DNA from 3 places in the Nonomuraea sp. NPDC049607 genome. Region 2 is predicted to be linked to each of the others. Evidence: riboswitches for the same ligand, from Rfam matches in the RefSeq annotation. Region 2 holds a riboswitch; each other region holds the start of a gene.
What was found. A riboswitch is a leader RNA that binds a small molecule or an ion and turns the genes downstream of it on or off. The one in region 2 is predicted to bind thiamine pyrophosphate.
Positions count from the first base shown of each region.

Region 1: it holds a riboswitch for thiamine pyrophosphate, as region 2 does, so the genes downstream of both, thiC (phosphomethylpyrimidine synthase ThiC) here and AB0J97_RS02010 (cytosine permease) in region 2, are expected to answer to the same signal.
Region 3: it holds a riboswitch for thiamine pyrophosphate, as region 2 does, so the genes downstream of both, AB0J97_RS21495 (FAD-dependent oxidoreductase) here and AB0J97_RS02010 (cytosine permease) in region 2, are expected to answer to the same signal.

Region 1 is NZ_JBFAOV010000007.1:274,805-284,702, reverse strand. It holds gene AB0J97_RS17210 (AIM24 family protein) at 1-97, shown strand, start outside; gene AB0J97_RS17205 (winged helix-turn-helix domain-containing protein) at 353-652, shown strand; gene AB0J97_RS17200 (YbaK/prolyl-tRNA synthetase associated domain-containing protein) at 642-1,154, shown strand; partial or broken gene AB0J97_RS17195 (cellulose binding domain-containing protein) at 1,218-1,502, opposite strand; gene AB0J97_RS17190 (hypothetical protein) at 1,577-1,741, opposite strand; partial or broken gene AB0J97_RS17185 (GDSL-type esterase/lipase family protein) at 1,785-2,117, opposite strand; gene AB0J97_RS17180 (universal stress protein) at 2,192-3,028, opposite strand; gene AB0J97_RS17175 (hypothetical protein) at 3,031-3,378, opposite strand; gene AB0J97_RS17170 (glycoside hydrolase family 95 protein) at 3,441-5,684, shown strand; gene AB0J97_RS17165 (class I SAM-dependent methyltransferase) at 5,644-6,264, opposite strand; TPP riboswitch at 6,300-6,412, shown strand; gene thiC (phosphomethylpyrimidine synthase ThiC) at 6,405-7,883, shown strand; gene AB0J97_RS17155 (SDR family oxidoreductase) at 7,894-8,745, opposite strand; gene AB0J97_RS17150 (hypothetical protein) at 8,798-9,898, opposite strand, start outside.
Region 2 is NZ_JBFAOV010000001.1:390,658-400,555, reverse strand. It holds gene AB0J97_RS02035 (LCP family protein) at 1-783, shown strand, start outside; gene AB0J97_RS02030 (GPP34 family phosphoprotein) at 830-1,477, opposite strand; gene AB0J97_RS02025 (TenA family protein) at 1,500-2,105, shown strand; gene AB0J97_RS02020 (DNA-formamidopyrimidine glycosylase family protein) at 2,143-3,021, shown strand; gene AB0J97_RS02015 (rhodanese-like domain-containing protein) at 3,048-3,371, shown strand; TPP riboswitch at 3,423-3,536, shown strand; gene AB0J97_RS02010 (cytosine permease) at 3,527-4,906, shown strand; gene AB0J97_RS02005 (methylated-DNA--[protein]-cysteine S-methyltransferase) at 4,892-5,464, opposite strand; gene AB0J97_RS02000 (PAS domain-containing sensor histidine kinase) at 5,560-7,428, shown strand; gene AB0J97_RS01995 (ATP-binding protein) at 7,580-8,005, shown strand; gene AB0J97_RS01990 (YidC/Oxa1 family membrane protein insertase) at 8,002-8,643, opposite strand; gene AB0J97_RS01985 (DUF6412 domain-containing protein) at 8,716-8,916, opposite strand; gene AB0J97_RS01980 (hypothetical protein) at 8,913-9,086, opposite strand; gene AB0J97_RS01975 (response regulator transcription factor) at 9,181-9,879, shown strand; gene AB0J97_RS01970 (HAMP domain-containing sensor histidine kinase) at 9,876-9,898, shown strand, end outside.
Region 3 is NZ_JBFAOV010000010.1:124,210-134,107, forward strand. It holds gene AB0J97_RS21460 (YbaK/EbsC family protein) at 1-295, shown strand, start outside; gene AB0J97_RS21465 (GNAT family N-acetyltransferase) at 306-869, shown strand; gene metF (methylenetetrahydrofolate reductase [NAD(P)H]) at 1,057-1,977, opposite strand; gene AB0J97_RS21475 (polyprenyl synthetase family protein) at 2,063-3,130, shown strand; gene thiE (thiamine phosphate synthase) at 3,193-3,846, opposite strand; gene AB0J97_RS21485 (Rv2175c family DNA-binding protein) at 3,824-4,198, opposite strand; gene AB0J97_RS21490 (FAD-dependent oxidoreductase) at 4,229-5,398, opposite strand; TPP riboswitch at 5,451-5,567, shown strand; gene AB0J97_RS21495 (FAD-dependent oxidoreductase) at 5,557-7,176, shown strand; gene thiS (sulfur carrier protein ThiS) at 7,173-7,373, shown strand; gene AB0J97_RS21505 (thiazole synthase) at 7,366-8,121, shown strand; gene pknB (Stk1 family PASTA domain-containing Ser/Thr kinase) at 8,290-9,898, shown strand, end outside.

The DNA.
Region 1 (9,898 bases), on a different contig from region 2:
GCGGGGGAGCGGGGAGGCCATGCAACTGGCGTTCCGGGGGCAGGGATTCGTGCTGGTGCAGGCCAGCGAAGGGGCGCCGGTGGTGCAGGCGTCGTGAGGCATGCGCGGCCGTGAGGCATGCGCGGCCGACGGTGGTGCAGCTGTCCGGCCGACTTGTACGGCTGCCGGGAAGCTTGTGCGGTTGCCGAGGAGGCAGTGGCCTGCGGCGGCGGGGAGGCTTGTGCGGTTGCCGAGGAGGCAGTGGCCTGCGGCGGCCGGGGAGTGCGTGTGGGCGCCGAGGGCAGGTGCCGGTTCTACGTCAGGTGGCGGTTCGGGCGTGGACAGGTAATTAGCTAATTGCCATACTGGCTCGGTGGATGTGGATCTGGTCAAGGCGCTGGCCAGCGACAAACGGCTGCTCATCCTTGAGTGGCTGCGTGACCCCGAGCGGCACTTCCGCCCACAGCGCGACGGCGACCTCGTACGGGACGGCGTCTGTTCGCTGTTCATCGCCGAGAAGCTGGGCGTGAGTCAGCCCACCTGCGGCGAGCACCTCAAGGTGCTGGCCAAGGCGGGGCTGATCCGGGGCACGAAGATCAGGCAATGGGTCTTCTACCAGCGCGACGAGGACCGGATCGCCAAGGTCAAGGAGATGTTGAGCAGTGACTGGTGACTCGGCCGACGCCTACGAACGTCTGATCGCCGATCTCGATGCCGGCGGGGCGCGCTACCGGGTGATCGACCATCCGGCGGAGGGCCGTACCGAGCTGGTGAGCGCCCTGCGGGGGCACGGTGTGGAGCAGGCGGCCAAGTGCCTGATCGTGATGGTCAAGGTCGGTAAGAAGGTGACCCGGCACGTGCTGGCCGTCATGCCGGGGGATGCGCGGCTGGATCTGCAGGCGGTCAAGGGGTTGTTGGAGGGCACGTACGTGGCCTTCGCGGACAAGGACAGGGCGGAGGAGCTGGCGGGGAGCGTCAGCGGGACGGTGTTGCCGTTCAGCTTCGACCCTCGTCTTGAGCTGGTGGTCGATCCTTCGCTGCTGGAGCTGCCGGAGATCTACTTCAACGCCGCGCGGCTCGACCGGTCGCTGGTGCTGGCCACCGACGACTACGTCCGGCTGGCCGCGCCGCGCGTGGCCACCATCGTGGCGGCGCCGGTGCCGGCCGCCAACTGAGCCCCTGCGGGGGTACCGCCCGCCGACAAAGACCGCGTGTGGGTACCGGCAACCAACCGGGCCTCAAGCGCGGGCGCAGGTGGCGGTTGGTGGGGTGTTGGTGGTGGTCCAGGAGGAGAGGAAGCCGAAGGTGGTCGTGGCGCCGGGGGCGAGGGCGCCGTTCCAGGTCTCGTTCCTGACCTGCACGGACGAGCCCGTCTGCGTGAGCCGCCCACCCCACAGCCGGCTGACCGCCTGACCGTCGGCGAACGTCCAGCCGACGTCCCAGCCGGTCACCGGGGAGGCGCCGGTGTTCGTGACGGTCACCTCGCCCTGGAAACCGCCCTGCCACTGGCCGGTGATCCGGTAGGCCGCCGCGCAGTCACCGCTCCCCGAGGTGGGGTGGGGGAGGAAGGCCCGGAGAGGGCGGCGGTCAGGGCCGGCTACCAGGCGTCGGACATCTTCTGGTCGCCGGAGGCATTCGGGTGCACGCCGTCGTAGGTGTCGGTGCCCGTGCTGAAGCCCGTCCACTGGTCCACCACCGTGACGGGGGACTGGGCGGTGGTGGTGGCGGCGGCCCAGGCGGGGACGGCGTTGTCGAAGGCCACGACGCGTTGCGCAGTCGGCGCAGGTGGCCGGGTTCATCGGGATGATCTTGGCGACGAGGATCTTCATGTCGGGGTTGCTCGCCCGCATCTGGTTCACCAGGGTGGTGAACGCGCCCAGGATCGTCGCGGGGGCGATGTTGCTCCACACGTCGTTGGTGCCGAGGTGCATGACGACGATGTCGGGCCTGGTGGCCGGGAGCCAGCCGGGCAGCAGGCCCTGGTTCGCGATGTTGGTGGCCAGGTAGCCGCCGTGACCCTCGTTGTCACCGTCGTGGGCGACGTGGTGAGGACGAGCACCGCGCCGGCCAGTGCCAGCATCGCCGTCAGTAAGGCGCTGATCCTGCGCATGTCCACTCCCGTCGCGTGGCCTGCGCAGATGGTAGGAGCGGGCGGGGGGAGACGGGGAAGGCGGCCGTCCGAACGGAAGGCGGCGACCTGCGGGAACGTCCCCTACACCGATGTGACTTTCACGATCGCGAGCGGGCAGGGCCCGTGGTGCAGCATGCCCTGGCTGACCGAGCCGATGAGCATGCCCTTCAGCGTGCCGTGCCCCCGGCTGCCGACGACCAGCAGGTCGGCCCCGGACGCCGCCTCGCGCAGCACCTCGACGGGATGGCCGTGCACGACGTCCTCGATCACCTCCACGCCGGGATGGCACTGCCGGGGTATGGCGAGGAACGTCCGCAGGGCCTCGCGGGTCTCGCGTTCGGCCTCAGGATCGGCGGGGTCGAAGCCCGAAGCGCGCGGCCAGGCCCAGGCCTCCACCGCGCGCAGGCGGGCGCCGCGCAGCTCGGCCTCGGCGAAGGCGAACTTCAGCGCGCGCAGGCTCCCCTCGGAGCGGTCCACACCGACCACCAGTTCCCCGCGCGGAACGGCGGGCGGGTCGCGGACCAGGACGACGTCCGTGTGGGCGTGCGCGGCCACCCCGTGGGCGACCGAGCCGAGCAGCAGCCCACGGACGCCGCCCAGGCCACGACTGCCGACGACGAGCAGTTCGGCCTGCTCGGCGGTCTTGATGAGCGCGGCGCGGGGATCGCCGGGCACGAGTTCCGTGGTCACGTCGGCGCCCTGCTCGCGGGCGTGCCGCTCGGCGGCCGCGAGCACTTCCTTGGCGCCGTCGCGCATCCACTTGCCCACCTCCGCGTACCGGCCGGAGATCGGGTGGCAGACCCAGTCGGGCACCACGTGGGCCACGGTCAGCGACACCCCGCGCAGCACTGCCTCCTTGGCGGCCCAGTCGACGGACAGCAGTCCGGTCGGCGAGCCGTCGACACCTGCGACGATCATGGTCAGGCCACGTAACATTCCACTTCGGCGCGGCGGTACGCCAAGCCCTGTCTGGTGGACTCGTCGATGCACGCGCGCTCGGTCCTGCTGAGGAGTAGTTCGCCGCAGACCGTCACGCCGGAGTACGTCCGGCAGTCGAGTGAACGGTTGCGCCGGCCGATGCGGTAGTTCTCCTGGACCGCCTGCCTGCACTTGGTGCGCAGGGCCTGCGTGTCGGCGTAGCGGCACTGGGCGGTCAGGATCCGGTACTGCTGCTTGCTCACTTCCTGCTGCTCGATGCCGTCCCCAGAGGCGGCAGCCGGTCCGATCGTGGTCAGAGCCACGATCGCGGCCACAGCGGCGATCTTCATCATAGTTCCCCTGAGGGGGTCCGTACCGCCAGGGGCGATCGTCAAACCTTAGGCTGATCACCATGCTGACGCTCCGGTACGACGAGCCCGCCCCCGACTGGGAAGGACACGTCCTTCCGATCGGCAACGGAGCGCTCGGCGCGTGCGTGTTCGGGACCCTCGGGACGGAACGCGTCCAGCTCAACGAGAAGTCGTTGTGGACCGGCGGTCCGGGCAGCGCGGAGCCCGGCGCGTCGGGGAACTGGCCCGAGGAGCGGCCCGGCGCGCTGGACGCCGTGCGCCGGCTGATCGACGAGCGGGGTTCGGCCGCGCCGGAGGAAGTGGCCGGAATCCTCGGAAACCCGTCCTACAGCACTGTGGGGCACATCCCCGGGTTCGGGGCGTACCAGAACTTCGGTGAGCTGCTGCTCGACGTGACCGGTGGTTTCTCGGGCGGCTACCGGCGCACGCTCGACCTGGAGACGGCGGTGGCCGCCGTGACGTACGAGGACGCCGACGGCGTGGTGCTCACCAGGGAATATTTCGCCTCGTACCCGGCGAAGGTCATCGTCGGACGGCTGACGGCGGCACGCCCGGGGCGGGTGGGGTTCACGTTACGGTTCGGCACAGCGCACCCAGGCGGGGAGGAAGTGACCGCCGAGGCGGGACGGCTGCGCGTCCGGGGCGTGCTGGCCGACAACGGCCTGGTGTACGAGGGCCAGGTCCAGGTGCTGACCGAGGGCGGCACCCGTACGGACGAGGGCGGCCGCGTCGTCGTGACCGGCGCCGACAGCGCGGTGTTCGTGTTCTCGGCGGGCACCGACCACGCGCCCGTCCATCCCGGTTACCGGGGCCCGGACCCGGCGGCGCGGGTCACGGCGGCCGTGGACGCGGCGGCGCGCCGGCCGTACGGGGAGCTGCGGGCCGAGCACGAGGCCGACCACCGGGCGCTGTTCGGCCGGGTCCGCCTGGACCTTGGCCAGATCATGCCCGACCTGCCGACCGACCGCCTGCTGGCCGGCTACGGAGGGGTCGCGAGCCCGTCCGACAAGGCGCTGGAGACGCTGTACTTCCAGTACGGCCGGTACCTGCTGATCGCCTCCTCCCGCCCCGGCTCACTGCCGGCCAACCTCCAGGGGGTGTGGAACGCGTCCAACTCGCCGCCCTGGGAGTCCGACTACCACACCAACATCAACCTCCAGATGAACTACTGGGCCGCCGAGCCGGCGAACCTGGCCGAGACGGCGGTGCCGTACCAGGAGTTCGTGGCGGGGCTGCGCGCGCCCGGACGCGAGACCGCCAGGTCGATCTTCGGCACCGAGGGGTGGGTGGTGCACTCCAACACCAACCCGTTCGGGTTCACGGGGGTGCACGACTGGCCCACGTCGTTCTGGATGCCGGACGCGGCCGGCTGGCTGGTGCGCCAGCTCTACGAGCGTTACCTGTTCGACGGCGACGAGGGTTACCTGCGCGGGCACGCCTACCCGGCGATGCGCGAGGCCGCCGAGTTCTGGCTGGCCAACCTGCGTCCCGACGTGCGCGACAGCAGCCTGGTCGTCTCGCCCGCCTACTCGCCCGAGCACGGCGACTTCACCGCGGGCGCGGCCATGCCGCAGCAGATCGTCCGGGACCTGTTCGCCTGCACGGCCGAGGCCGCGCGGACGCTCGGCGTGGACGCCGAGTTCGCCGGACGGCTGCGCGCGGCGGCCGACCGGCTCGATCCCGGGCTGCGCGTCGGCTCCTGGGGGCAGCTCCAGGAATGGAAGGCCGACCTCGACGACCCCGCCGACCGGCACCGGCACGTCTCCCAGCTCTACGCCCTGCACCCCGGCACGCAGCTCACCGCTCCCGAGCACTTGGCGGCGGCGCGCACGACCCTCGAAGCCCGCGGCGACGGAGGCACGGGCTGGAGCATGGCCTGGAAGGTCAACTTCTGGGCCCGGCTCAAGGACGGCGACCGCGCGCTGAGCATGCTGAGCGGGCAATTGCGGTCCAGCACGCTGCCGAACCTGTGGGACACGCATCCGCCGTTCCAGATCGACGGGAACCTCGGCTCGACCGCAGGGGTGGCCGAGATGCTGCTCCAGAGCCACGCCGGCGTCGTCGAGCTGCTGCCCGCGCTGCCGTCCGCCTGGCGCGCGGGCTCCTTCGACGGGCTGCGCGCCCGCGGCGGCTTCACGGTGGGGGTGACCTGGACGGACGGCGTGCCGGCCGAGGTCAGGCTGACGTCGGCGCGCGGCGGGACCGCCCGGCTGCGCGGCCCCGGGTTCGCGCTCGACCTGGAGACTAGGGCAGGGGAGAGCTACGCGCTGTCGCCAGCACGCTGAACCAGGTGCGGTGGGTCACGCTCGACTCGTGCCAGGCGACCGCGAACCCGGCCGAGTCCAGCGCCGTGAGCAGGTCGCCGGCGTCGCGATGGACGAACCAGCGCTCGTACTCGGTCCGGTAGGGCACCGGCTCCCACCCCTCGCTGTCGCCCAGGGCGGTGGTCAGCGCGAGCACCCCGCCGGGGCGCAGTGTCGCGTGCCAGGCGCGCAACGTCGACTCGGTCTGCTCGGACGGCACGTGCACGAGGGCCGCGGCCGACCAGATGCCGTCCAGGGACGCGGGCGCCAGCGGCGGGTGCCGCAGATCGCCCAGGACGGTGGGAACGCCTCGCCCGGCGGCGAGAGCGGCCATCCCGATCGACAGGTCCACGCCCACGGTGGACAGGCCGCGTCCGGTGAACCAGGCCGACTCGCGCCCGGGACCGCACCCCAGGTCGGCGACCGTGGCTCCGGCGGGAAGGGATGAGGCGAACCGTTCGCGGAAGGCCGCGAACGAAGGAAGAGGGGCGGCGAACCGCTCGTCGAACTGGTTCGCGATGACGTCGTAGGTGGCGGTCGTGTGCGCAATGGGATCAGACATCCCCTTGATCCTGCCACGCGCGAGGTTATGATCGCGGTGACCAACGCGGGAGCCCGGTGTGGACCGGGCTGAGAGGACGGCTGCCAGCCGCCGACCGCCAGAACCTGCTCCGGATAATGCCGGCGAAGGGAGTTTGCGCGATGAGCGACGCGCGCTTTTCCAAGATCCACATCGGTGACCTCCAGGTGCCCATGCGCGAGGTCAGGCTGTCGAACGGCACGTCGGTGCGGCTCTACGACACCTCAGGGCCGTCGCGTACCGACCGCTCGGCGTGGGGGTCCCCGGTCACCCAGCTCGGCGCCGCGCGGCGCGGGGTGGTCACCAAGGAGATGGAGTTCGTGGCCGTCCGGGAGGGCATGGCGCCCGAGTTCGTACGGCAGGAGGTCGCGGCCGGCCGGGCGGTCATCCCCGCCAACGTCAACCATCCCGAGTCCGAGCCGATGGCCATCGGCAGGAACTTCCTGGTCAAGATCAACGCCAACATCGGCAACTCAGCCGTCACCTCCTCGATCGAGGAGGAGGTCGAGAAGATGACCTGGGCCACCCGCTGGGGCGCCGACACGGTCATGGACCTGTCCACCGGGCCGAACATCCACGAGACCCGCGAGCAGATCATCCGCAGCTCGCCCGTACCGGTCGGGACCGTGCCGATCTATCAGGCGCTGGAGAAGGTGGGCGGGCGTCCGGAGGCGCTGTCGTGGGAGGTCTACCGCGACACCCTGATCGAGCAGTGCGAGCAGGGCGTCGACTACGTGACGGTGCACGCGGGCGTGCGGCTGGCGCACGTGCCGCTGACCGTCCGCCGCAGGACCGGGATCGTCTCGCGGGGCGGTGCGATCATGGCCGCCTGGTGCCTGGCCCACCACCGCGAGAGCTTCCTGTACGAGCACTTCGACGAGATGTGCGCCCTGCTGGCCCGCTACGACGTGACGTTCTCGCTGGGCGACGGCCTGCGCCCGGGGTCGATCGCGGACGCCAACGACGAGGCCCAGTTCGCCGAGCTGCGCACCCTGGGCGAGCTGACCAAGGTCGCGCACGCGCACGACGTGCAGGTGATGATCGAGGGCCCCGGCCACGTGCCCATGCACAAGATCAAGGAGAACGTCGACCTGCAGCGCGAGCTCTGCGACGACGTGCCGTTCTACACCCTCGGCCCGCTCGTCACCGACATCGCACCCGGCTACGACCACATCACCTCGGGCATCGGCGCCGCCATGATCGCCTGGTACGGCACCGCCATGCTCTGCTACGTCACCCCCAAGGAGCACCTGGGCCTGCCGAACCGGGACGACGTCAAGACCGGCGTGATCACGTACAAGATCGCGGCGCACGCGGCGGACCTGGCCAAGGGCCACCCGCAGGCCCAGGCGTGGGACGACGCGCTCTCGGACGCCCGGTTCGAGTTCCGCTGGGAGGACCAGTTCGACCTGTCGCTCGACCCGGACACCGCCCGCGCCTTCCACGACGAGACCCTGCCCGCCGCGCCCGCCAAGACCGCGCACTTCTGCTCGATGTGCGGCCCGAAGTTCTGCTCGATGAAGCTCAGCCACGAGGTACGGGCGGGCATGGCCGACAAGGCGGCCGAGTTCACCCGGAAGGGCGGCACGATCTACCTGTAGCCCGCTGCGGTCAGCCGGGCAGCGTCTCGCCGCCGATCGGGGCCAGCACCTCACCCGTGTAGTACGAGGACAGCCGGTCGGCGGCGAAGAACACGTACGAAGGGGCGATCTCGTCGGGGTCGGCGGCCCGCTTCATGGGCACCTGCGCGCCGAACGTCTCCACCTTCTCCTCCGGCATCGTGGCCGGGATCAGCGGCGTCCAGACCGGGCCGGGGGCGACGGCGTTGATCCTGATGCCGCGTTCGACCAGATTCTGGGCCATGGAGTAGGTGAAGGCGTTGATCGCGCCCTTCGTCGCGGCGTAGTCGATCAGATTCCTGTTGCCGCGCAGGCCGTTGATCGAGGAGGTGTTCACGATCGCGCAGCCCTCCCGCAGGTGCGGCAGCGCGGCCTTGGTGACGCGGTAGTAGCTGTGGATGTTGACCGCGAACGTGTGCTCCCACTGCTCGTCCGGGAGCTCCTCCAGGGAGTCCACCGGCGCCTGGTAGGCCACGTTGTTGACCAGCACGTCGAGGCCGCCGAGCTCGGCGACGGCCTGCTCCACGACCGCCACGCAGTGGTCGCGGTCGGCCAGGTCGCCGGGCAGTAGGACGCAGCGCCGCCCCTCCCGCTCGACCAGGCCGCGGGTGTGGTTGGCGTCGTCGTGCTCGTCGAGGTAGGCGATGGCGACGTCCGCGCCCTCCTTGGCGAACGCGACCGCCACCGCCCGGCCGATGCCCGAGTCACCACCGGTGATCAGCGTCCTCTTGCCCGCCAGCAGGTTCCTGCCCTCGTAGCCGCGCATCTCGTCGCGCGGCTCGGGGGACATGTCGCCCGTACGGCCCGGGTACGGCTGGCTCTGCGGTGGTGGTGTGTCTGACATGTCCGGCGGTCTTCCCCCGGCGGGGTATCGGTAACGTCACGGCTTGCCCAGGTCAGCCCTTTCTGAAGTCCTGAACCTCCTTCCACACCCGTTTGTGCTCGATCAGCCTGGTGTCGAAGACCTTCGTCCTGGCCTCCTTGGCGTACGTGGCCAGTTCGCCGCTCTTGGCGCGCTTGAGGAAGTCGGCCTGCTCCTTGAGCTGGGTGCGGACGGTCTCGACGGCGGTGGACAGCGTGTCGTCGTCCTCCCAGCGGTCCAGGTCGGCGGCGAGCAGGTCGCGCTCGGCCAGCAGCTTGTCCGCGACCGACTTCGCGTTCTTGACCAGTTCCTCCTGCTTGTGGTCGGCGGCCAGCTTCATCGCCGTCCGGTCGAACGTGATGTCCACCCCGCCGTCCTTCTTCTCCGCGTGGCCGCCGCGGTCGCCCTCGTTGACCGTCGCGAACGGCATGAGGTTGCGGAACGACAGGTAGGCCATCGCGGCCGTGGGCGCGTCGGAGGCGTTCAGCACCGCGGCGGCCTCGTCGAACATGCTCGCGAGCTGGCGTCCCTCGATCTGTTCGACGGGCAGCAGCGCGGCCAGCTCCATGATCCGCGACTGGAGGTCCTTGCGCACGGCCTCCTTCAGCGCCCTGACCGCCTGGGGGCCGGTGGTGGCGTCCGAGACGAGGTGGTTGGCGTGCTGTGTCTCGATCGCCCAGGCGGTGGTGTGGCAGCCCATCCCGGCGACGCCCGGCGGGGCGGGCGCGCGCCCGTTGATGACCAGGGACTCCTTCAGCGACGAGTCGAAGTCCACCACCAGGTTCGTGTCGGCGGCCTCCGACGCCCAGGTGGTGCGCTTCGGCTCGACGGTGATCGGCGGCTGGTCGGCCAGCCGCGCCGTGATGCTCTCGATCAGCGGCGGGAGCGCGTCCGGGACCGCCCTCTTGGGGAACAGCTCCGGGTACTCCTTGCGCAGCGCGCCCTCGAACTGCTTGACCATCATCTCCGCGGCCGCCCGGCCGAGCTTGCCGTCCACCGGCTCGGGCAGCCCGGCCGCGGTCACCGCGTGCGGGTAGGCGGCGGCCATCACCCGCAGGTGCCTGTCCAAGAGGTCGGACAGGACGACGACCGCGTACTCCGGCGCGCCGTCGCCGATCTTCTTCAGGTCCGTGGC
Region 2 (9,898 bases):
TCCGACAGCCGCAAGGGCCTGACCGCGGCCCAGCGCAAGAAGCTGGCCACCGGGCGCGCGGTCGGGCAGCGCACCGACTCGATGATGCTGCTGCACATCTCCGACAACGGCGACAAGCCCACCCTGGTCAGCCTGCCGCGCGACTCGGCCGTGACCATCCCGGGGCGGGGGCGCGACAAGCTCAACGCGGCGTACGCGTCCGGCGGGCCGAAGCTGCTGGTGCGCACGGTCGAGACCGTCACCGGCGTGCACGTCGACAACTACATGGAGATCGGCTTCGCCGGGTTCGTGGGCATCGTGGACGCCGTCGGCGGCGTCGAGATCAACGTCCGGGCCGACGTCGACGACCCCAAGGCCGGGCTCAAGCTGAAGAAGGGCAAGCAGGTGCTCAACGGCTCCCAGGCCCTCGGCTACGTGCGCACCCGCAAGGGCGGCGCGCTGCCGGACTTCGAGCGCACCAAGCGGCAGCGGCAGTTCCTCGGCGCGGTGGTGAAGAAGGCCGCCAGCCCCGGTGTGCTGATCAACCCGTTCACGTCGATCCCGCTGGCCATGAGCGCCACGGACGCCGTCGAGGTGGACTCGAGCACGGGCGCGTTCGACATGCTCTCGCTGGGGCTGGCCATGGGCGACAGCCCGGTCACGACCGTGGTGCCGTTCGGCGGGAACGAGATCGTCGCGGGCGGCGGCGCGGCGGTCAAGTGGGACCGGCTCAAGGCGCTGGCCCTCTTCGACGCCCTGAAGGCCGACAAGCCGGTGCCGAAGGAGATCGTGGACGCGGGCTGACCCGTCCCCTGAGGCGCGCTCCCGGCGCGCCTCACAGGACTGCGGATCAGCTCGTGGCGGCGACGGTCGCGGCGGTGGTGGTGGTGAGGATGACGGCCGCCGTGATGGCGCTGATCGTCTTGGCGACCGCCTGGCCGGCCCACTCGCCCTCGGCGATCTCCTTGACGCGCCCGCGGTCGGCGCCGGGGAACGCCTTGAGGTCGAGCTTCGCCGCGTACATGATCGCGATCAGGGTGGCCGTGCGCTGGTCGGGCTCGGCGCCGGCGAGGACGGCCGTCACGCGTTCGCGCACGTCGGCCTCCACCTGAGGGTCGGACTCCGGCCAGCGGGTGGTCGGGAAGATCCCCAGGACCTTCCTGCGCTCCTCGGCCAGCACGCCCGACTCGGCGAGCCTGGTGAGCAGCCGCCAGCGCAGCTTGCCCGACTGCAACCGCTGCACCCACCACGCGGGCTTCCTGGCCTTGCCGTCCTCGGCCATGCGTGCGAGGGCGGCGTCGAGCTCCTCGTCGCCCAGCGGGGCCGGGTCCTTGACCGTCACCTTGTCGTCGGCCAGTTCCACGCGGCCCGCGGCGGCCAGCTCGGCGAGGATCGCGCCGCCGAGCGCGGGGTCGAGCTGGATGCCCCCGATGAGCTGCCTGCCTTCCTCCTCGCTGTAGGCGAGCAGGAGGAGTTCTTCGGCGATCGTCACGGTCATGCCTCGACACTAACCTCCCAGCATGAGCATCTCGGAAAAACTTCACGCGATCGGACGTCCGCTGCTCCAGGCGCAGCTCGACCATCCCACGGTGGCCGGGATCGGGCGTGGCGACCTGCCGGAGCCGGTCTTCCGGTCCTGGCTGGAGCAGGACTACCTGTACCTGCTCGACTACGTGCGGGTGTTCTCCAGGCTGGCCTGGCAGGCGCCGGACGGGCATCTGGGGGACCTGGTGGATCTGGCGCACGCGACGTACCACGACGAGTTGCGCCTGCATCGGTCGTTGTCGGCGGAGTTCGGGGCCGACCTGGACAACGCGGTGAAGGGGCCGGCGTGTGTGGCGTACACGGCGTTCCTGTTGGAGGCGGCGGGGTCTTATGGGGAGGGGCTGGCCGCGCTTTATCCGTGCATGTGGGGATATTCGAGTCTTGGGAAGATCCTTGCGGAGAACCCGCCCGCCGAGCCGCGTTACCGGGCCTGGGTGGACACGTACGCCGATCCCGGTTTCGCGGCGCTGACCGTACGGATCGGGCAGATGATCGACGAGGCCGACCCCGACCCCGTACGGGCGGAGGCGCTGTTCGCCGAGGGCATGGCCCACGAACTCGCCTTCTGGGACGTGCCGTAGTCGCGTGACGGCCCGGCGCGCGCCATACCCTGGTGGCATGCCGGAACTTCCCGAAGTGGAGTCGCTCACCCACTTCCTGCGCGAGCGGGCGGTCGGCCGTTCGATCGCGGGCGTGGACGTCGTCGCCTTCCAGGCGCTCAAGACGTTCGACCCGCCGGTCACCGCGCTCGGCGGGCTCACCGTCACGGGCGTGTCGAGGCACGGCAAGTTCCTCGACCTCGACTGCGACGGCCTGCACCTGATCATCCACCTGGCCCGCGCCGGCTGGCTGCGCTGGCGTGACGACCTGTCCGGCGCGCGGCCGGTGCGGCCGGGCAAGGGGCCGCTGGCCGTACGCGTACGGCTGGCGCCCGACGACGACGGCCTGGCCCCCGGGTTCGAGCTGACCGAGGCCGGCACGCAGAAGCGGCTGGCCGTCTACGTCACCGACAAGCCGGAGGACGTCCCGGGCGTCGCCGCCCTGGGCCCCGACCCGCTCGACGACGCCTTCACCGTCGAGGCGCTCAAGCGCATCGTGGGCGGCAACCGTGCCCAGATCAAGGGCCTGCTGCGCGACCAGAAGGTGATCGCCGGCATCGGCAACGCCTACTCCGACGAGGTACTGCACGCCGCCAGGATGTCGCCGTTCAAGATCGCGGCGACGCTGACCGACGCGCAGATCGCCGACCTGCACGAGGCCATCGTGACGACGTTGCACGACGCCGTCGAGCGGGCGCACGGGCTGGCGGCCAAGGACCTCAAGGCGGAGAAGAAGTCCGGGCTGCGCGTGCACAACCGGGCGGGCCAGCCGTGCGACGTGTGCGGCGACACGATCCGCGAGGTGTCGTTCGCCGACTCCTCGCTCCAGTACTGCCCGACCTGCCAGACGGGCGGCAGGCCGCTGGCCGACCGGCGGATGTCGCGCCTGCTCAAGTAGGGTCCCGGGCGCGGGATGATGGAAGCATGACCGTTCCAGAGATCGAGGCCACCGCCGTTCCCGACGACGCCTACCTGCTCGACGTCCGCGAACAGGACGAATGGCTCGCCGGCCACGCCCCCGAGGCCGTGCACATCCCCATGTCGCAGATCCAGGGCCGCGTCGAGGAGGTGCCCGCCGACCGCACCGTCTACGTGGTGTGCCGGGTGGGCGGCCGGTCGATGCAGGTCACGGCGTGGCTCAACCAGCTCGGGCGCGACGCCGTCAACGTGGGCGGCGGCATGCAGTCGTGGGAGTTCGCCCGCCGTCCGATGGTCAGCGAGACCGGACAGCAGCCGTTCGTGGCCTGAATGCCCCACTGTGGCGGTTCTGCCGCCATTGAGGCATGATGAGGGCGCCAACTGCATAGTCGCGGGAGCTCGGGGTGCCGGGCTGAGAGGGCAGCAACACAGCCGCTGCCGACCGCCTGAACCTGTCCGGGTAATGCCGGCGTAGGGAGTGTGCGATGACGCATGTCGTCGACGAAGTACCGCTGACCCTTGACGGCGCGCCCCCCAAGACCCTCGGCGTCCTCGACCAGGGCGCGCTCTGGGCCAACCTCGGCGTCAGCCTCCTCGGTTTCTCCGGGGCGCTCATCCTGATCGACCCGCTGGGCGGCGCGCCGCTCAGCCTCGTGGCCGCGCTCACGGCCGCCGTGGTCGGCAGCCTCATCGGCACCGCCATGGTGGGCCTGTCGGCCATTCCCGGCACGCAGACCGGGCGGCCGGCGATGGTGCTGCTGCGCGGGCTGTTCGGGGCGAAGATGTCGTACGTCCCGTCCGTGCTGAACATCGTGCAGATGCTCGGCTGGGGGGCCTTCGAGCTCTGGGTGATCGCCAAGGCCGCGAACGCCATCTTCGGGGACGTCCCGTACCAAATGTGGGTCGTGGTGGCGGGCGTGCTGACCACCGCGCTGGCCGTCTGGCCGCTCGGGTCGATCAGGCTGCTGCGCCGGTACGTGACCATCGGCGTGATCGTGTCGCTGATCTGGTTCACCGTGTCGTTCCTGGGCGAGGCGCCGACGTACACGGGCGGGTCGTGGACGGCCTTCGCCCCGGCCGTCGACTACGTGATCGCCCTGTCGGTGTCGTGGGTGCCGATGGCCGCCGACTTCGCCAGGCACTCGCGCTCCAGCCGGGCCGCCTTCACCGGCGTCGTCGGCGGCTACACCGTCGCCCAGGTGGCCTGCCTGGCCCTCGGCGTGTACGCGGTGGCCATCGCGGGCGCCCAGGCGGTCCAGGCCGACGGCATGGTCGTGTTCCAGCCGTTCGTCGTGGCGCCGCTGGGCGCGCTGTTCTTCGGCATCCTGGTGCTGCGCGAGACCGACCAGTCCTTCGCCAACGTCTACTCCACCACCGTCTCGCTCCAGAACCTCATGCCGAAGGTCGACCGGCGGGTCGTCTCCACCGCGATCGGCGTGCTCACCACCGCGATCGCCCTGGTCGTGGACGTCACCTCCTACGGCGCGTTCCTCGGCGTGATCGGCGCGGTGTTCGTGCCGATGTTCGCGGTGCTGGCCGTCGACTACTTCGTGCTCGGCGGCGCCGCCCGCTGGAACACCGCCGAGGACGCGCCTTCGCGCTGGCTGATGCTGCTGCCGTGGGCGCTCGGCTTCGCCGCCTACTGGTTCACCACCTCGACGCCCACCGTCGCCGGCTGGGACGACTTCTGGGCGGCCGCCCGCGACGCGGTCGGCTTCACACGGGAGACGTGGATGAACGGCGCGCTCGGCGGCGCGCTCGTCGCCGCCCTGGTGACCCTGCTGATCGGTGGGCTGACCGGTGGGCTGACCGGTGGGCTGACCGGTGGGCTCACCAGGGGCCTGCGCCGGTCAGCGGGCCGTTGAGACGCGGCGCTCGACGTTGAGCAGGTGCTGCTTGGCGGCCACGCCTCCGGCGTAGTCGCCGAGCTCGCCGTCCTCACGGACCACCCGATGGGAGGGCACGATCACGCAGACGGGGTTGGCGCCGACCGCGTTGCCGACCGCGCGCAGCGCGCGCGGCCGTCCGATGCTCGCGCCGATCTCCTCGTACGTCGTGGTCGTGCCGTAGGGGACGGCCATGGTCTTCTGCAGCACGCTACGGGCGAACGGCGTGGCCAGCGCGAGGTCGACCGGCGTGGCGAACGTGCGCAGCCGCCCGGAGAAGTACGCGTCGAGCTCCCGGCGCACCGGGTCGAGACGGCGGGCGTCGGGCCCGATGAACGTGCCGACCTCCTTGGCCACCCGCTCGTACACGACGTTCTCGGACTCGAAACTGCAGGCCGCGATGCCTTTCCCGGTGACCGCCAGGACCAGCCTGCCCACGGCGCCGTCGTAGGTGCCGAACGCGATGTGCGGCGGGCCCTCGCCCTTGTAGGTGTTGGAGGTCACTCTCAGCAGGGCATCGAGGTCGCTGCTCGACATGCCTCTCACCCGTTTCAGCCACCGGAATCTTCGTGAGCGCAGCGTATCGGACGGATCGCCCGTCAGACCCACCACGCCACGTGCACTATGGAGGTGTGGGGGACACATGGGTCGGCAGTGACGAGGAGATCGCTCGCGCTGTGCTCGCCGGTTCCCCCAACGCCGTGGTGGCGCTCGACCGCGACCAGAGCGTGCTGGTCTGGAACGCGGCGGCCGAGCAGCTGTTCGGCTGGACGGCCGCCGAGATGCTGGGGCGCCGGGCGCCGATCGTCCCCGACGAGCTGACCGCCGAGCACAACGCGGTGCTGGAGCGCGTACGGACCGGGGGGCAGGTGTCGTTGCGCACCAAGCGCGTCCACAAGGACGGCGGCGCGCTCGACCTGCGGGTGGACATCAACGCCCTGCGCCTGGGCAACTCCGTGGTCGGCTACGTCTGCGTCCACCATCCCGCCCGGGCCGACGAGGTGGCCGGGCTGCGCATGGAACGCCGGGCCAGGCTGGTGCGCCGGCTCACCGACGTGGTCGGCGACATCAACTCCGAGCTGGAGCTGCCGGCCGTGCTCGACCGGATCTCGGCCAGCCTGACCGAGCTGACGGGCGCGGACGCGGGCGGCTTCGTGCTGATCGAGGGGGAGCGGCTGCGGCTGGTCAGCACATACCGGCTGCCGGAGACGCTCAGGGGCACCACCACCGGCCTGCGGACGAGCCTGGTGGACAAGCTCTTACGCACGGGCAAGACCGTGATGCTGGAGTCCCACGGGCTCGACGACCTGGTGTGGGCCAGGCTCAACGGGCTGCACACGATCGCGCTCGGCCTGGCCGCGGTCGGCGGACGCCCCTACGGCGCCCTCTACGCGCTGTTCGCCGGGGCCGCCCCCGGGCACCTGGAGCTGGAGCTCCTCGAACTGCTGGCCGGGCACGCCGGCATCGCGGTCGGCAACGCGGTGGCCTACCAGGAGGCGGTACGGCAGCGGGCGCACGAGCGGGCCGTGTTCGACGCCAGCGCCGACGGCATCGCCGTGCTGGACGACGCCGGCCGGGTCGTGCGCTGGAACCCCGCCGCGGCCGAGCTGACCGCCTTCCCGGCCGACGTCGTGATCGGCGGGCCGCCGCCGTTCCCGCTGCCCAGCCCCGGGGAGAAGCTGACGTTCCAGATGGAGAACGGCCGGTGGCTGGACGTGGTGAGCGCGAAGATCGAGGAGACCGGCGAGGTCGTCATCGACTTCCGCGACGTCACCCAGGCCAAGGAGCTGGAGGAGGCCAAGGACCTCTTCCTGGCCACGACCAGCCACGAGCTGCGTACGCCGATCACGATCGTGCGGGGGTTCGCCAGCACGCTCGACGCGCGCTGGGACAAGATGAGCGACTCCGAACGGCGCTCGGCCGTGCACACGATCGCCGAGCGGGCCGGCTCGCTGGGTCAGCTCATGGACCATCTCCTGCTGGGGGCCAGGGCGGGCGCGGACGAGCTGGCGGTGCGGATCGAGGCGTTCGACCTCGCCGCCCGCATCCACGCGGCCACGCTCGGCCTTCCCGTGTTGTCCGACCGCCACCGCGTCGAGGTCCGCATCCCGGACGGATTGCCCCCGGTGCTGGGCGACGCCCTGGCAACCGACATCGTTTTGGGGCAATTGCTGGAGAACGCGTTTAAATATTCCCCAATGGGTGGATTGATCTGTGTTGAAGCTTGGTCCGAGGGCGACGACGTGGTCGTAGTGGTGGATGACGAGGGGGTCGGAATCTCACCGCCTGACCGCGAACGGATCTTTGAGCGCTTCGTCCAGGTGGACAGCGGGGACCGGAGGCGCTTTGGTGGAGTGGGGCTCGGGCTCTATATCGTGCGCAGTCTGGCCAGGGCGCAGGGGGGAGAAGTGAGTGCTCAACCGAGGTCCGGAGGGGGTACGAGGATGCGGTTGGTGCTGAGGCGCGCTTCCACTATCCGATCCGACACACCGATGCGGTAACGAGGTGGTCACAGTTGAGCTGATCTATCGTCCAATGTGTACAAGCTGTGATCGAGATGCGGTTTCTGCGATTGGCTAACGGGGCATTTCGGTCGTACCGGGGAGTGTTCCCGCGGGGGGCACAGGGAACGGGGAGGTGGGTGTGTCAAGCGTGGTGCTGCTGCCGTACGCGCCGTCCAGCGTCGCCGTCGCCCGCCAGCGTCTGAGCACTGACCTGCAGGATTGTGGGGTCTACACCGCCGCGATCGACGATGCCGTGCTGGTGGTGAGCGAGTTGCTGAGCAACGCGCTGCGGCACGCGCATCCGCTGCCTTCAGGCATGGTGAGGGTCGCCTGGATGCGTAGCGACGATCACATCGAGGTGGCGGTGAGCGACGGGGGTGCGGCGACAGAGCCGCGGGCGGGCCGCCCGACCCTGTCTTCGCTCGGGGGCCGGGGGCTGGGAATCGTCGAATACGTGGCTGAGAGCTGGGGGGTTCGTCACGACGGGGACACGACGACCGTGTGGGCCATCCTGCCCGCACCCAACGGCGCGTCGGTGAACGGGCAGGTCGCGGCCCTGAAGGAGGCCGGTTAGGCGGCCCTGGCCGCGAGCACGGCCCGTTCGGTGACGGCCCAAGCCGTGGAGACCAGGAGGTACAGGCCGCCCGCCAGGGGGAGTACGAGCGCGGCCAGCGCCGAGCCGTACGGAAGCAGCGGCATGACCTTCCGCAGCAGCTCCGGCTGGTCCTCCGAGACCTTGATCGAGCGTGCCGACAGCCATGCCAGCAGCACGAGCCCCGCGATCACGACGACGAAGACCGAAACCGGCCAACTGATCAGACCGAAATTGGCCACCACGCCGGCGATCTGCTGCCCCAGCGGAGCTCCGAACAGCGTGTGCCCGGCCAGCGCGGTCGGATGCGTGGCCACCCTGAACATCAGCCACATGAACGGCAATTGCGCCAGCATCGGCAAGATCCCCGCGAACGGCGACGTGCCTTCCCGGGCGTACAGCGCGGTCAGCTCCTTGGACAACCGCTCGGGATCGCGTCCGTGACGCTTCTGCAGCTCCCGCAGCTCCGGCGCGAGCCGCTGCTTGACCCGGTTGGTACGCGCCTGGCGGACGTTGAGCGGCAGCAGGACCAGGCGTACGGCGAGGGTGAACAGCACGATGGCGAGCGCGGCGTGACCCCCGGACACGCCGATGACGAACGTGACAAGTGAATCGATCATGAGCCCTTCAGACATGACGACGGATCAGGGCTCACGTGTGATGAGCCCCGCTTGACCGGAAGCGGGGCTCGGCTAAGGCGCTCGTGGACGCGGGCGTCCGGCCGCGTCGGGATCGCGCAGCCGCTGGAAGGCCGTGCGGCGCGCGTAGGTCAGCGGGAAGCCGGAGTGCTCACCGCCGAGTGCGGGCAGCAACGTGGCTGCCCACGTGGCCAGCAGGAGGATCGCCATCATGGTGATCCCCACCAGCCACGGATCGAACAGGAACGACGTCACTGTGACGAACGGGACTTACCGACGATGGTGACCGCGATGAAGACGATCAGTGCGACCACACCGACGATCAGGACGAGCTTGAACAGACCTGCCAGCAGGGGCAGAACGAAGGTGAACAGCACGAAGAGACCGAGGATGGCCCCTAAAACGAGCATGACGACTCTACTCATGAGGCCACCGTACGTCCTCCGAGGATGATCCGCGAGGCTTACGAACCTGTGACGTACATGTCCCCTACGTGGGGCTCAGCCGTACGGTGAGACGGTGAACACCCGCATCCTGGTGGTCGACGACGATCCGACCGTGTCCGAGGTCGTGGCGCGCTATCTGGAGCGCGACGGGCACGAGGTCGAGTGCGTGGGCGACGGCGCCGAGGCGTTGCGCAGGGCGCTGGCCGATCCGCCCGACCTCATGGTGCTCGACCTGATGCTGCCCAGGATCGACGGCCTCCAGGTGTGCAGGAAGCTCAGGGAGCGGTGGCCGGTCCCGGTGATCATGCTGACCGCGCTCGGCGAGGAGATCGACCGGGTGGTCGGCCTGGAGACCGGGGCCGACGACTACGTGACGAAGCCGTTCAGCCCGCGGGAACTGGCGTTGCGCGTCCAGTCGGTGCTGCGCCGGGCGCGGGGGGCGTCCGTCACGGCCGGGACCGGCGTGCTGCGCGACGGCGATCTCGTCGTCGACGTCGGGGCCCACGAGGTGCTGCTGGGCGGCCATCGGGTGCTGCTGACGGCCAGGGAGTTCGACCTGCTGGCCTACCTCATGCGCAACCCGCGGCAGGCGTTCAGCCGGTCGGCGCTGCTCGACCAGGTGTGGGGCTGGTCGTTCGGCGACTCCTCGACCGTGACCGTGCACGTGCGGCGGTTACGGGAGAAGATCGAGGCGGACCCGACGCAGCCGCGGCGGATCGTCACGGTCTGGGGCGTCGGATACCGGTACGAGCCACTGGAGATCGCGCGGTGACACCCGCCGAGCCGTGTCT
Region 3 (9,898 bases), on a different contig from region 2:
GCTGCTGGTCCTGACCAGCGGCGCCCACCGGGTGGACGTCGAGCTCATCGCCCGTACGGCGGGCGTCGCCCGGGTGCGCCGGGCCACGCCGGAGTTCGTCCGGGCCGCGACCGGTCAGCCGATCGGCGGCGTGGCCCCGGTCGGCCATCCGGCCCCGGTCCGCACCCTCGTGGACAACTGGCTGAGCAAGCACGACGTGGTGTGGGCGGCCGGCGGCCACCCGCTGACGGTCTTCCCGACGACGTTCGAGGAGCTGGTGACGATCACCGGGGGCACCGCGGTCGACGTCGAGTAATGTGCGACGGGTGATCGAGTTTCGCGGGGCGGGCCCGGCCGAGTTCACCGAGCGCCTGGACACGGTGATCGACATCTACACGGCGGCGATGAACCCGCCCCCCGAGCAGATCTCCGGCCGCAAGACCATCATGCGAAATCACGGGACATATCCCCATTTCCAGTGCTATTTCGCAGAGCTGCGGGACCCGACCGGCACGGAACGCCCCCGGATCGTCGGCTTCGCCTACGGATTCCGCGGCGCGACCGGCCAGTGGTGGCACGACGTGGTGAGCAGGGCGCTGGCCGACGAGGCCGGCGAGGAGGCCGCGCACGCCTGGATGGGCCACGCGTTCGAGCTGGCCGAGATCCACGTGCACCCCGATCACCAGGGCAAGGGCATCGGCCGGGCCATGATCAGGACCCTGTGCGCCGGCCGCCCCGAACGCTCGGCCGTGCTGTCCACCCACGACCGCCCCACGGCCGCCCGCCACCTCTACGCCGGCCTGGGCTTCACCGACCTGCTGACCCGCTTCGTCTTCCCCGGCGGCCACGAGGAGTACGCCATCGTGGGCCGCCCACTCCCCCTCGACTGAACGCGTCGCACGTCACCGCGGGTAAAGCCCTGGGCTTGACGGGTTTGCCTGAGCATGCCGCCGGGCATCTTGGTGACAGAAAGTGACGGACACGTTACCTACCGGATACCACCCCTTGCTCGTCACCCGCCCGGTCCCCCTGCGGGCGGGTGACGGGCACCGCTTTGTACGGGGCGTTTGTACGGGGTCAGGCGGTGGCGGCGACCGGCGTCAGGCGCTGGAACACCTCGCGCGACGCGCTGGACCGGTTGAACGTGATGAAGTGGATCCCGGGCGCGCCCTCGTCGAGCAGCCGCTGGCACAGCTCCGCGCCGTGCTCGATGCCCAGCGCCCGCACCGCGGCCGGGTCGTCGGCGACCGCCTCGAAGCGGGCCGCCACGTCGGACGGGAACGGCGCCCCCGACAGCTGCTCCGAACGCGCGATCGTGCTCATCTGGGTGACCGGCATGATGCACGGGATGATCGGCGTGTCACAGCCCTGGGCCGCCACCCGGTCGCGCAGCCGCAGGTAGTCGTCGGCCTGGAAGAACATCTGGGTGATCGCGTAGTCGGCGCCCGCGCGGCACTTGCGCACGAAGTAGTCGGTGTCGGACTCGACGGACGGCGATCGCGGATGCTTGTACGGGAACGCCGCCACGCCCACGCAGAACTCACCCGCCTGCCGGATGAGCCGCACCAGCTCCTCGGCGTAGAGCACGCCCTCGGGGTGGCGCACCCACTCGGCGGTCGGGTCGCCGGGCGGATCGCCGCGCACGGCCAGGATGTTGCGCACGCCCGCGTCGGCGAAGCGGCCGACCAGGTGACGCAGCTCACGCAGCGAGTGGTTGACCGCCGTGAAGTGCGCCACAGGGGTGAGCGTGGTGTCGTGGGCCAGGCGCTCGACGATGTCGACCGTGCGGTCGCGGGTCGAGCCGCCGGCGCCGTAGGTCACCGAGACGAACGTGGGCCGCAGCGACTCCAGCTCCCTGATCGCCTTCCAGAGCTGCCGCTCGCCCTCGTCGGTCTTCGGGGGGAAGAACTCGAAGGAGAACGACCGGCCACCGGTGGCGAGCAGCTCGCGGACGGTGGGGACACGATCGGGCAGGACGGAGGGTCGACCAAGCGCCATGCACCAAGCGTACAGGCCGGTGTCCGGGTCGACCGCCCCTAGACCGGGGACCCGAACCCGAGTCCGCGCCCACTAGTCTCAAGGCATGACCACTGACGCCGCGAGCATGGACGCCCTGCGCACCCAGGTGGAGCGCGCCTTGGGGGAGTTCGTCGAACGGCAACTGCCCGCCTCGGGCGACGCCGAACTCGAACCGCTGCGCACCGCCGCGGGCGACCTGCTGGCCGGCGGCAAGCGCCTGCGTCCCGCGTTCTGCTACTGGGGCTGGCGCGGCGCGGGCGGCACCGACGTGCCCGAGATCTTCACCGCCGCCGCGTCGCTGGAGCTGTTGCAGGCCAGCGCGCTCGTGCACGACGACGTGATGGACAAGAGCGACCTGCGCAGGGGCATGCCGGCCGCCCACCGCCGCTTCCAGACCCTGCACGAGAAGGAGGGCTGGCACGGCTCGGCCGACCAGTTCGGCGAGGGCGCCGCGATCCTGCTGGGCAACCTGCTGCTGGTGTGGTCGGGCGAGATGTGGCGCACCAGCGGCCTGCCGCCGGCGTCGCTGGCCGCCGCCCAGCCCGTCCACGACCACATGCGCACCGAGCTGATGTGCGGCCAGTACCTCGACCTGCTGGAGCAGGCCCACGGCGAGAACACCTTCGAGTCGGCGCTGCGGGTGGCGCTGTTCAAGAGCGGCAAGTACTCGGTGGAGCAGCCGCTCCGGCTCGGCCTGGTGCTCGCCGCCGCCGCCCTGGAGCCGTGGATGGACGAGCTGTGCACCGGCTACGGCCGCCGCGTCGGCATCGCCTTCCAGCTCAGGGACGACATCCTCGGCGTGTTCGGCGACCCGGCCCAGACCGGCAAGCCGGCCGGCGACGACCTGCGGGAGGGCAAGCGCACGATGCTGGTGGCCCGTACCCTGGCCGCGGCCACGCCGGAGTCGGCCGCGACGGTGCGCAGGCTGCTCGGCGACCCCGCGCTCGACGAGGACGGGGTGACCACCCTGCGCGAGATCATCACGGACACCGGCGCGCTGCGGGAGTGCGAAGACCTGATCGCCGGCTATCTCGCCGACGCCCTGACCGCGCTCGACGAGGCGCCCGTCACCGCCGAGGCGCGCACGGCGCTGACCGAGCTGGCCATCGCCGCGACGTCCCGCAAGACCTGACCCCGGCACTCTGGCCGGGCACCTGGCCTGGGGCGCCCGTCGAGGACGGGCGCCCGGTCGGTTCAGGGGCTCAGGCGCTTGGCGAACTCGGCCGCCGCCGCCCCCGGGTCCTCCGCGTCGGTGATCGCGCGTACGACCACCACGCGGCTCACGCCGTACGACATGACCTCGTCGAGGTTGGCGAGGTCGATGCCGCCGATCCCGAACCACGGCCGCGGCGATTCCGGGTCCGAGGCCGACCCCAGCGACGCGGCGTGCCGCAGCAGCGCCGGGCCGGGCGCGTGGCGGCCCGGCTTGGTCGGCGTGGGCCAGATCGGGCCGCAGCAGAAGTAGTCGACGCCCTCCTCCACGGCCGCGGCGGACGCCTCGGCGATGGAGTGGGTGGACCGGCCGATGACGATGTCGTCGCCGAGTATCTCTCGCGCGACCGTCACGGGAAGGTCGTCCTGCCCCAGGTGGAGCACGTCGGGCCGGGCGGCGTAGGCGATGTCCGCCCGGTCGTTGACGGCCAGCAGCTTGCCGTGCCGGTCGCAGGCGTCGCGGAAGACTTCCAGGAGCGCGAGTTCTTCGCGTGCCTCCAGGCCCTTCTCCCGCAGCTGGATGATGTCCACGCCGCCGGCCAGCACCGCATCGAGGAACTCTGCCAGGTCGTCGCGGTCGCGGCGGCCGTCGGTGCAGAGATAGAGGCGGGCCTCAGAAACCGAGGGCCTGGGCACGCCGCTTGACCTCCGTGTGACGGCCGGCCTTGATCGCCTCGATGGGCGACCCCGGCAGGGACTCGTCTGGGGTGAAGAGCCAGCGCAGCGACTCCACGTCGTCGTAGCCGGCGTCGAGCAACACGGTCAGTGTGCCGGGCAGGCCCTTCATCACGTCCTTCCCGTCGAGGAACACCGCGGGCACCTGCGGCCCGCCGCCGCCGCGGCGTACGCCGAGCAGCTTGTGGTCCTTGAGGAGTTGCTTGGCCCGCCCGATCGAAAGGTCGAGGCGTGAGGCCACTTCGGGGAGAGTGAGCCACTCGTCGACGAGCTGGTCGGTCTCCCGGTCGATCTGTGCAACAGAAAGCGTCACGAAACCACAACTACCACATGCCGTCCTTGCTCAAACAACACAATCCCGTAGGGGGACCTCTGGATCTACCAGGCGTTCTGTGTCGAGGCGGTGACCGCCTTCGATGATCCTACGGCCCTGCACGTAGTCCCGGGGCCGGTCGACGGCGAGCACAGCGGCGAGGGTGTCGCCCGAGGTCAGCCAGACGGCCGACCACTTGCCCTCGGGCTCGCCCCGGTAGACCAGGCGGTCGCCGGAGGGATGGTGGCCGATGTACTGGACCATGTGACCGAACTGCTCGGACCAGAAGTAGGGCGCCGGATCGTAGACGGCCTCCTCGCCCAGCAGGGTCGCGGCGGCGACCTCGGGCGAGCCGAGCGCGGTGTCCCAGTGCTCGACGCGGAGCCGGGTGCCGTAGCGGCGCGACCACCAGGCGGCGCAGTCGCCGGCCGCGACCACACCCGGCATGGACGTGCGCAGGTGCTCGTCGGTGACGACGCCGTTGTGCAGGTCGATGTCGGAACCGGCCAGCCATTCGATGGCGGGCCGCACGCCGATGCCGGTGACGACCACGTGGGCCTGGACGAACTCGCCGCCCACCAGCCGTACGCCGCCCTCGTCCACCTCGTCGACCATGGTGTTCAGGCGCAGGTCGATGCCGTCGTACCAGTGCAGGGTGCGGGCGCCGATCTCCGGGCCCACGGCGTTGGCCAGCGGGGTGGGGCCGGCCTCGATCACGGTCACCGTGCAACCGGCCTTGCGGGCGGCGGTGGCGACCTCGGCGCCGATCCAGCCCGCGCCGATGATCGCGACGTGCGCCCCGGCCACCAGCCCGGCGCGCAGCTCGTGGGCGTCGTCGAGGGTGCGCAGGACGTGCTGGGGGCCGTCGCCGGGCACGGTGATCGGCTCGGCGCCGGTGGCGATCACCAGGCCGTCATGGCCGAGCTCGCCCTCGGTCGTCTCCAGGACGCCCCGGCGAAGAGCCTTGGCGGTGACGCCGGGCCAGAAGTCGATCTCCAGCGCATCGAGGTCGGCCTCCAGGAAGCTGGAGTCGGCGGCGCCCGACAGGACGGCCTTGGACAGAGGCGGGCGGTCGTAGGGCCGATGGCGCTCCTGGCCGATCAGCGTGATCCGTCCGGTGAAGCCGCGCCCGCGCAGCGCCTCGGCGCTCCGCAGCCCGGCCAGGCCCGCTCCCACCACTACGACATGGTTCACGTTCATGACCATAACGGGGGCCGTGCCGGCGCGTCGCACCGAGGCCGTAGGCTGGGAGGGCAAGACGCGCGGGAGTCCGGCCGTCACCGGGCTGAGAGGAAGGCTTGAACGGGCCTTCGACCGCAAGACACCTGATCCGGATCATGCCGGCGAAGGGAGCGCGGATGAATGTGATCGTGGGCGGCGGGGTCGTCGGGTTGTCGATCGCCTGGCGGCTGGCCCGTGCGGGGTCGCCCGTCACGGTGGTCGACCCGGCCCCGGGCCGCGGGGCCTCCTACGCGGCGGCCGGGATGCTCGCCCCCGTCAGCGAGGTCGCCTACACCGAGGAGCCGCTGCTGCGGCTGGGGGCCGCGTCGCTGAGCCGGTGGCCGTCCTTCGCGGCCGAGCTGGCCGCCGACGCGGGGCTGGACGACGGGTCCGCCGCGGGCTTCGCCACAGGGCCCGCCGGTGGGACCGGCTCGGGCTTCGGCGCGGGGTTCGGCGGTGGCACCGGCTCGGGCTTCGGCGCGGGGTTCGGCAGTGAGACCGGCTCGGGGACCGGCGCGGGGTTCGGCAGTGAGACCGGCTCGGGGTTCGGCGGCGGGTTCGGGCGGGTGGCCGGGGAGGCGGGGTCGATGGAGGCCGCGCGCCGGGGACTCGACCTGCGCGCCGACGGCACGCTCGACGTCGCCTTCGGGGCCGACGACCTCGCGGCGCTCGACGACCTGGCGGCGTTCATGGACAAGCTGGGGCTCCGGGTGGAGCGGCTGACCGGGCGCGAGTGCCGCCGCCTGGAGCCCATGCTGGCCCCGTCGGTGCGCGGCGGGCTGCTGGCCCCCGGCGACGCCTGGGTCGACCCGCGCCGCGTCACGGCGGCGCTGCTGGCCGCGCTCGACCGGCTGGGCGTGCCCCTGGTGCGGGCGCGGGCGACCGGGCTGCTGCGCGACGGCGACACTGGGAGCGGCGTTGGCACCGGGGCCGCGGCGGGTGCCGTGATCGGTGTGCGCCTCGAACCCGACCCGGGTCAGCCTGGCGCCGCCGTGCGGGAGATCGCGGCCGATCGCGTGGTGCTGGCCGCCGGGGCGTGGAGCGGAGAGCTGGCCGGCGTGCCGGTACGGCCGATCAAGGGACAGATCATGCGGTTGCGCTCGCCGCAGCCGCTGCTCGGGCGGTGCGTACGCGGGATGGTGCACGGCGCCCCCGTCTACCTCGTCCCCAGGGGCGACGGCGAGCTGGTGCTCGGGGCCACGCAGGAGGAGCTGGGGTTCGACACCCGGGTGACCGCCGGCGGGCTCTACGAGCTGCTGCGGGACGCCAGGGAGCTGGTGCCGGGCGTCACCGAGCTGGAGGTCGCCGACGTGGTCGCCGGGCTGCGGCCGGGCACCCCCGACAACCTGCCGATCATCGGGCCGGGCGAGGCTCCCGGGCTGGTGCTGGCGACCGGCCACCACCGGGGCGGGGTCCTGCTGGCCCCCCTCACGGCGGCCCTGGTCACAGCAACCCTCACGACACCTGCCGGGGCGACGCCGTCCCCTGCGACCCCCACCACGGTGACGCCGCCCTCAGGGGCAGCCCCCAAGGGGCCAACGCCCTCAGGGGCGGCGTCTTCAGGGGCGGCAGCGTCCCGAGGGACAGCGTCTCCAGGTGGGCCCGCGTCCTCAGGGGCGGCGTCTTCAGGGGCGGCCGCGTCCTCAGGGGTGGCGTCACGCGGGGCGGGGTCGTTGCCGGGTGTGGGGATTCTGACGGGTGAGGAGGGCGAGCTGGCCGCGCTGTGCTCGCCCGCGAGATTTCGGGATATTTCATGATTGTGACGATCAACGGCGCCGCGCACGAGGTGGCCGACGGCACCACCGTGGCCCAGGCCGTACGGACGCTGACCACCGCCACCACCGGGGTCGCGGTGGCCGTGAACGACGAGGTGGTGACGCGCAGCTCGTGGGAGACGACGGCGCTCGGCGACCGCGACCGCGTCGAGGTGCTGACGGCGGTGCAGGGTGGATGAGCTGATCATCGCCGGGGAGAAGTTCTCCTCCCGGCTCATCATGGGCACCGGCGGCGCGCCCTCCCTGGAGGTGCTCGACCAGGCGCTGGCCGCCTCGGGCACCGAGCTGACCACGGTGGCCATGCGGCGGCTCGACCCCGGCGCCCGCGGCTCGGTCCTCGACGTGCTGCGCCGCCGCGACATCAAGGTGCTGCCCAACACCGCGGGCTGCTTCACCGCGGGCGAGGCCGTCCTGACGGCCCGGCTGGCCCGCGAGGCCCTGGGGACGAACTGGGTCAAGCTAGAGGTCATCTCCGACGAGCGCACGCTGCTGCCCGACCCGATCGAGACGTTCGACGCGGCCGAGCGGCTGGTGGCCGACGGGTTCGTGGTGCTGCCGTACATCGGCGACGACCCGGCGCTGGCGCGGCGGCTGGAGCAGGTTGGCTGCGCGGCCGTGATGCCCCTGGGCGCGCCGATCGGGTCGGGCCTCGGCATCAGGAACCCGCACAACATCGAGCTCATCGTGGAGGCCGCCGCGGTTCCGGTGATCCTCGACGCGGGCATCGGCACGGCCAGCGACGCCGCCCTGGCCATGGAGCTGGGCTGCGACGCGGTGCTGCTGGCCACGGCGGTGACCCGCGCGCAGCGGCCCGAGCTCATGGCCTCGGCGATGAGGGCGGCCGTGGCGGCGGGGCGCCAGGCGCGGCAGGCGGGCAGGATCCCGCGCCGCCGCTACGCGGAGGCGTCCTCGCCGACGACCCCGTAGGGGCCCGCCGGAAGTTCGCCGCGTAGGATCCCCCTCAGATCCCTCGGAGGGCTCGGCTCGCGCCGGGTCCTCCCGCCGGTCGGGGCCGCTCTCCTGGGAACGTCTCCGCATCGGTTTCGGGCGCGCGGGCCCTGCCGGTGCCAAAACGCCCGTAAACTCAGGGGGGTGGTGGATAAGACGACTGCGGACCCCCTGGTCGGGCGGCTCCTCGATGGGCGCTACCGCATCGAGAGCCGGATCGCCCGGGGCGGTATGGCGACCGTCTACCTGGCGCTCGACGTCCGGCTGGACCGCACTGTCGCGCTGAAGGTCATGCACTCCTCGCTCGCCGAGGACCCGGCCTTCGTCCGCAGGTTCATCGGTGAGGCCAAGTCGGTCGCGAGTCTGTCCCACCCCAACGTGGTGCACGTCTTCGACCAGGGCACCGACACCGACGTCGTCTACCTGTCGATGGAGTACGTGCCGGGCCGCACGCTCCGCGACATCCTGCGCGAGCGCGGCAGGCTGCCCGCCCGCGAGGCACTGGAGATCATGATCCCGGTGCTCGCCGCCCTGGGCGCGGCCCACCAGGCCGGGATGGTCCACCGCGACGTGAAGCCCGAGAACGTGCTGATGACCGACGACGGCCGGGTCAAGGTCGTCGACTTCGGGCTGGCCAGGGCCATCGAGGCGACCAACCAGACCCGTACCGGCGTGATGATCGGCACGATCGGCTACATGTCGCCCGAGCAGGTCACCACCGGCGGCGCCGACGTGCGCAGCGACGTCTACGCCGCGGGCATCATGCTGTTCGAGCTGGTGACCGGGCAGCAGCCCTACGACGGCGAGACGCCGATGTCGGTGGCCTACCGGCACGTCCACGACACGGTGCCGCCGCCGTCGGCGCTGGTGCCCGAGGTGCCGCCGCTGATCGACACGCTCGTCGCGCACGCCACGGCCCGCGAGCCGCACGACCGCCCCAACGACGCCACGGCGATGCTCGTCCAGGCGGTCGAGGCCCATCGCATGTTGCCCCGGCTGAGCACCCCGCCGGCCATGACGGCGGTGTTCAACCAGTCGATCCCGCCGCGTCCGAGCGGCGCGGGCGCCCCGTCGATGCCGATGGCCGCGCCCGCCCACACGCTGATCCAGCCGCGCGCCGAGATGGCGCCGCCGGTGCCGCCGGTGTCGCCGCCGCCGTCCACGCGCTCGTTCAAGCCCAACTGGTTCCTGGTCACCCTCGCCGCGGTCATGGTGGTCGCGGTGGCGGTGACCGGCTGGTACTTCTCCCAGACCAAGATGGTGCCGGTGCCCGACCTGGTCGGCCAGAACATGGTGGTCGCCGAGCGGACCGCCACGAGCAAGGGCTTCAAGATCCACAAGGTCGCGGGCGAGTACGACGAGGACACCGCCGAGGGGCTGGTGCTGCGTACCGACCCCGAGGGCAAGACCGAGCTGGAGAGCGGCGGCACGATCACGCTGGTGCCCTCGCTCGGCCCCAAGCGGGTGATCGTCCCCAGCGTCAAGGGGCTGACCAGCGACGAGGCCCGCGTCAAGATCGCCGAGGCCGGGCTCACCGTGGGCAGCGTCAAGCGCCTGCCCAGCGCCGAGGTCGAGCGGAACAAGGTGATCCGCAGCTCCCCCGAGGCGGGCGAGAAGGTCAAGGAGGGCGCGAAGGTCGGCATCTTCGTGAGCGCCGGCATGGTGATGCCCGACGTGACCGGCATGCCGAAGGACGAGGCCGCCGCCTACCTGGGCGGCCAGGGCTTCCAGGTGCAGGTCAACGAGGTCGACGACG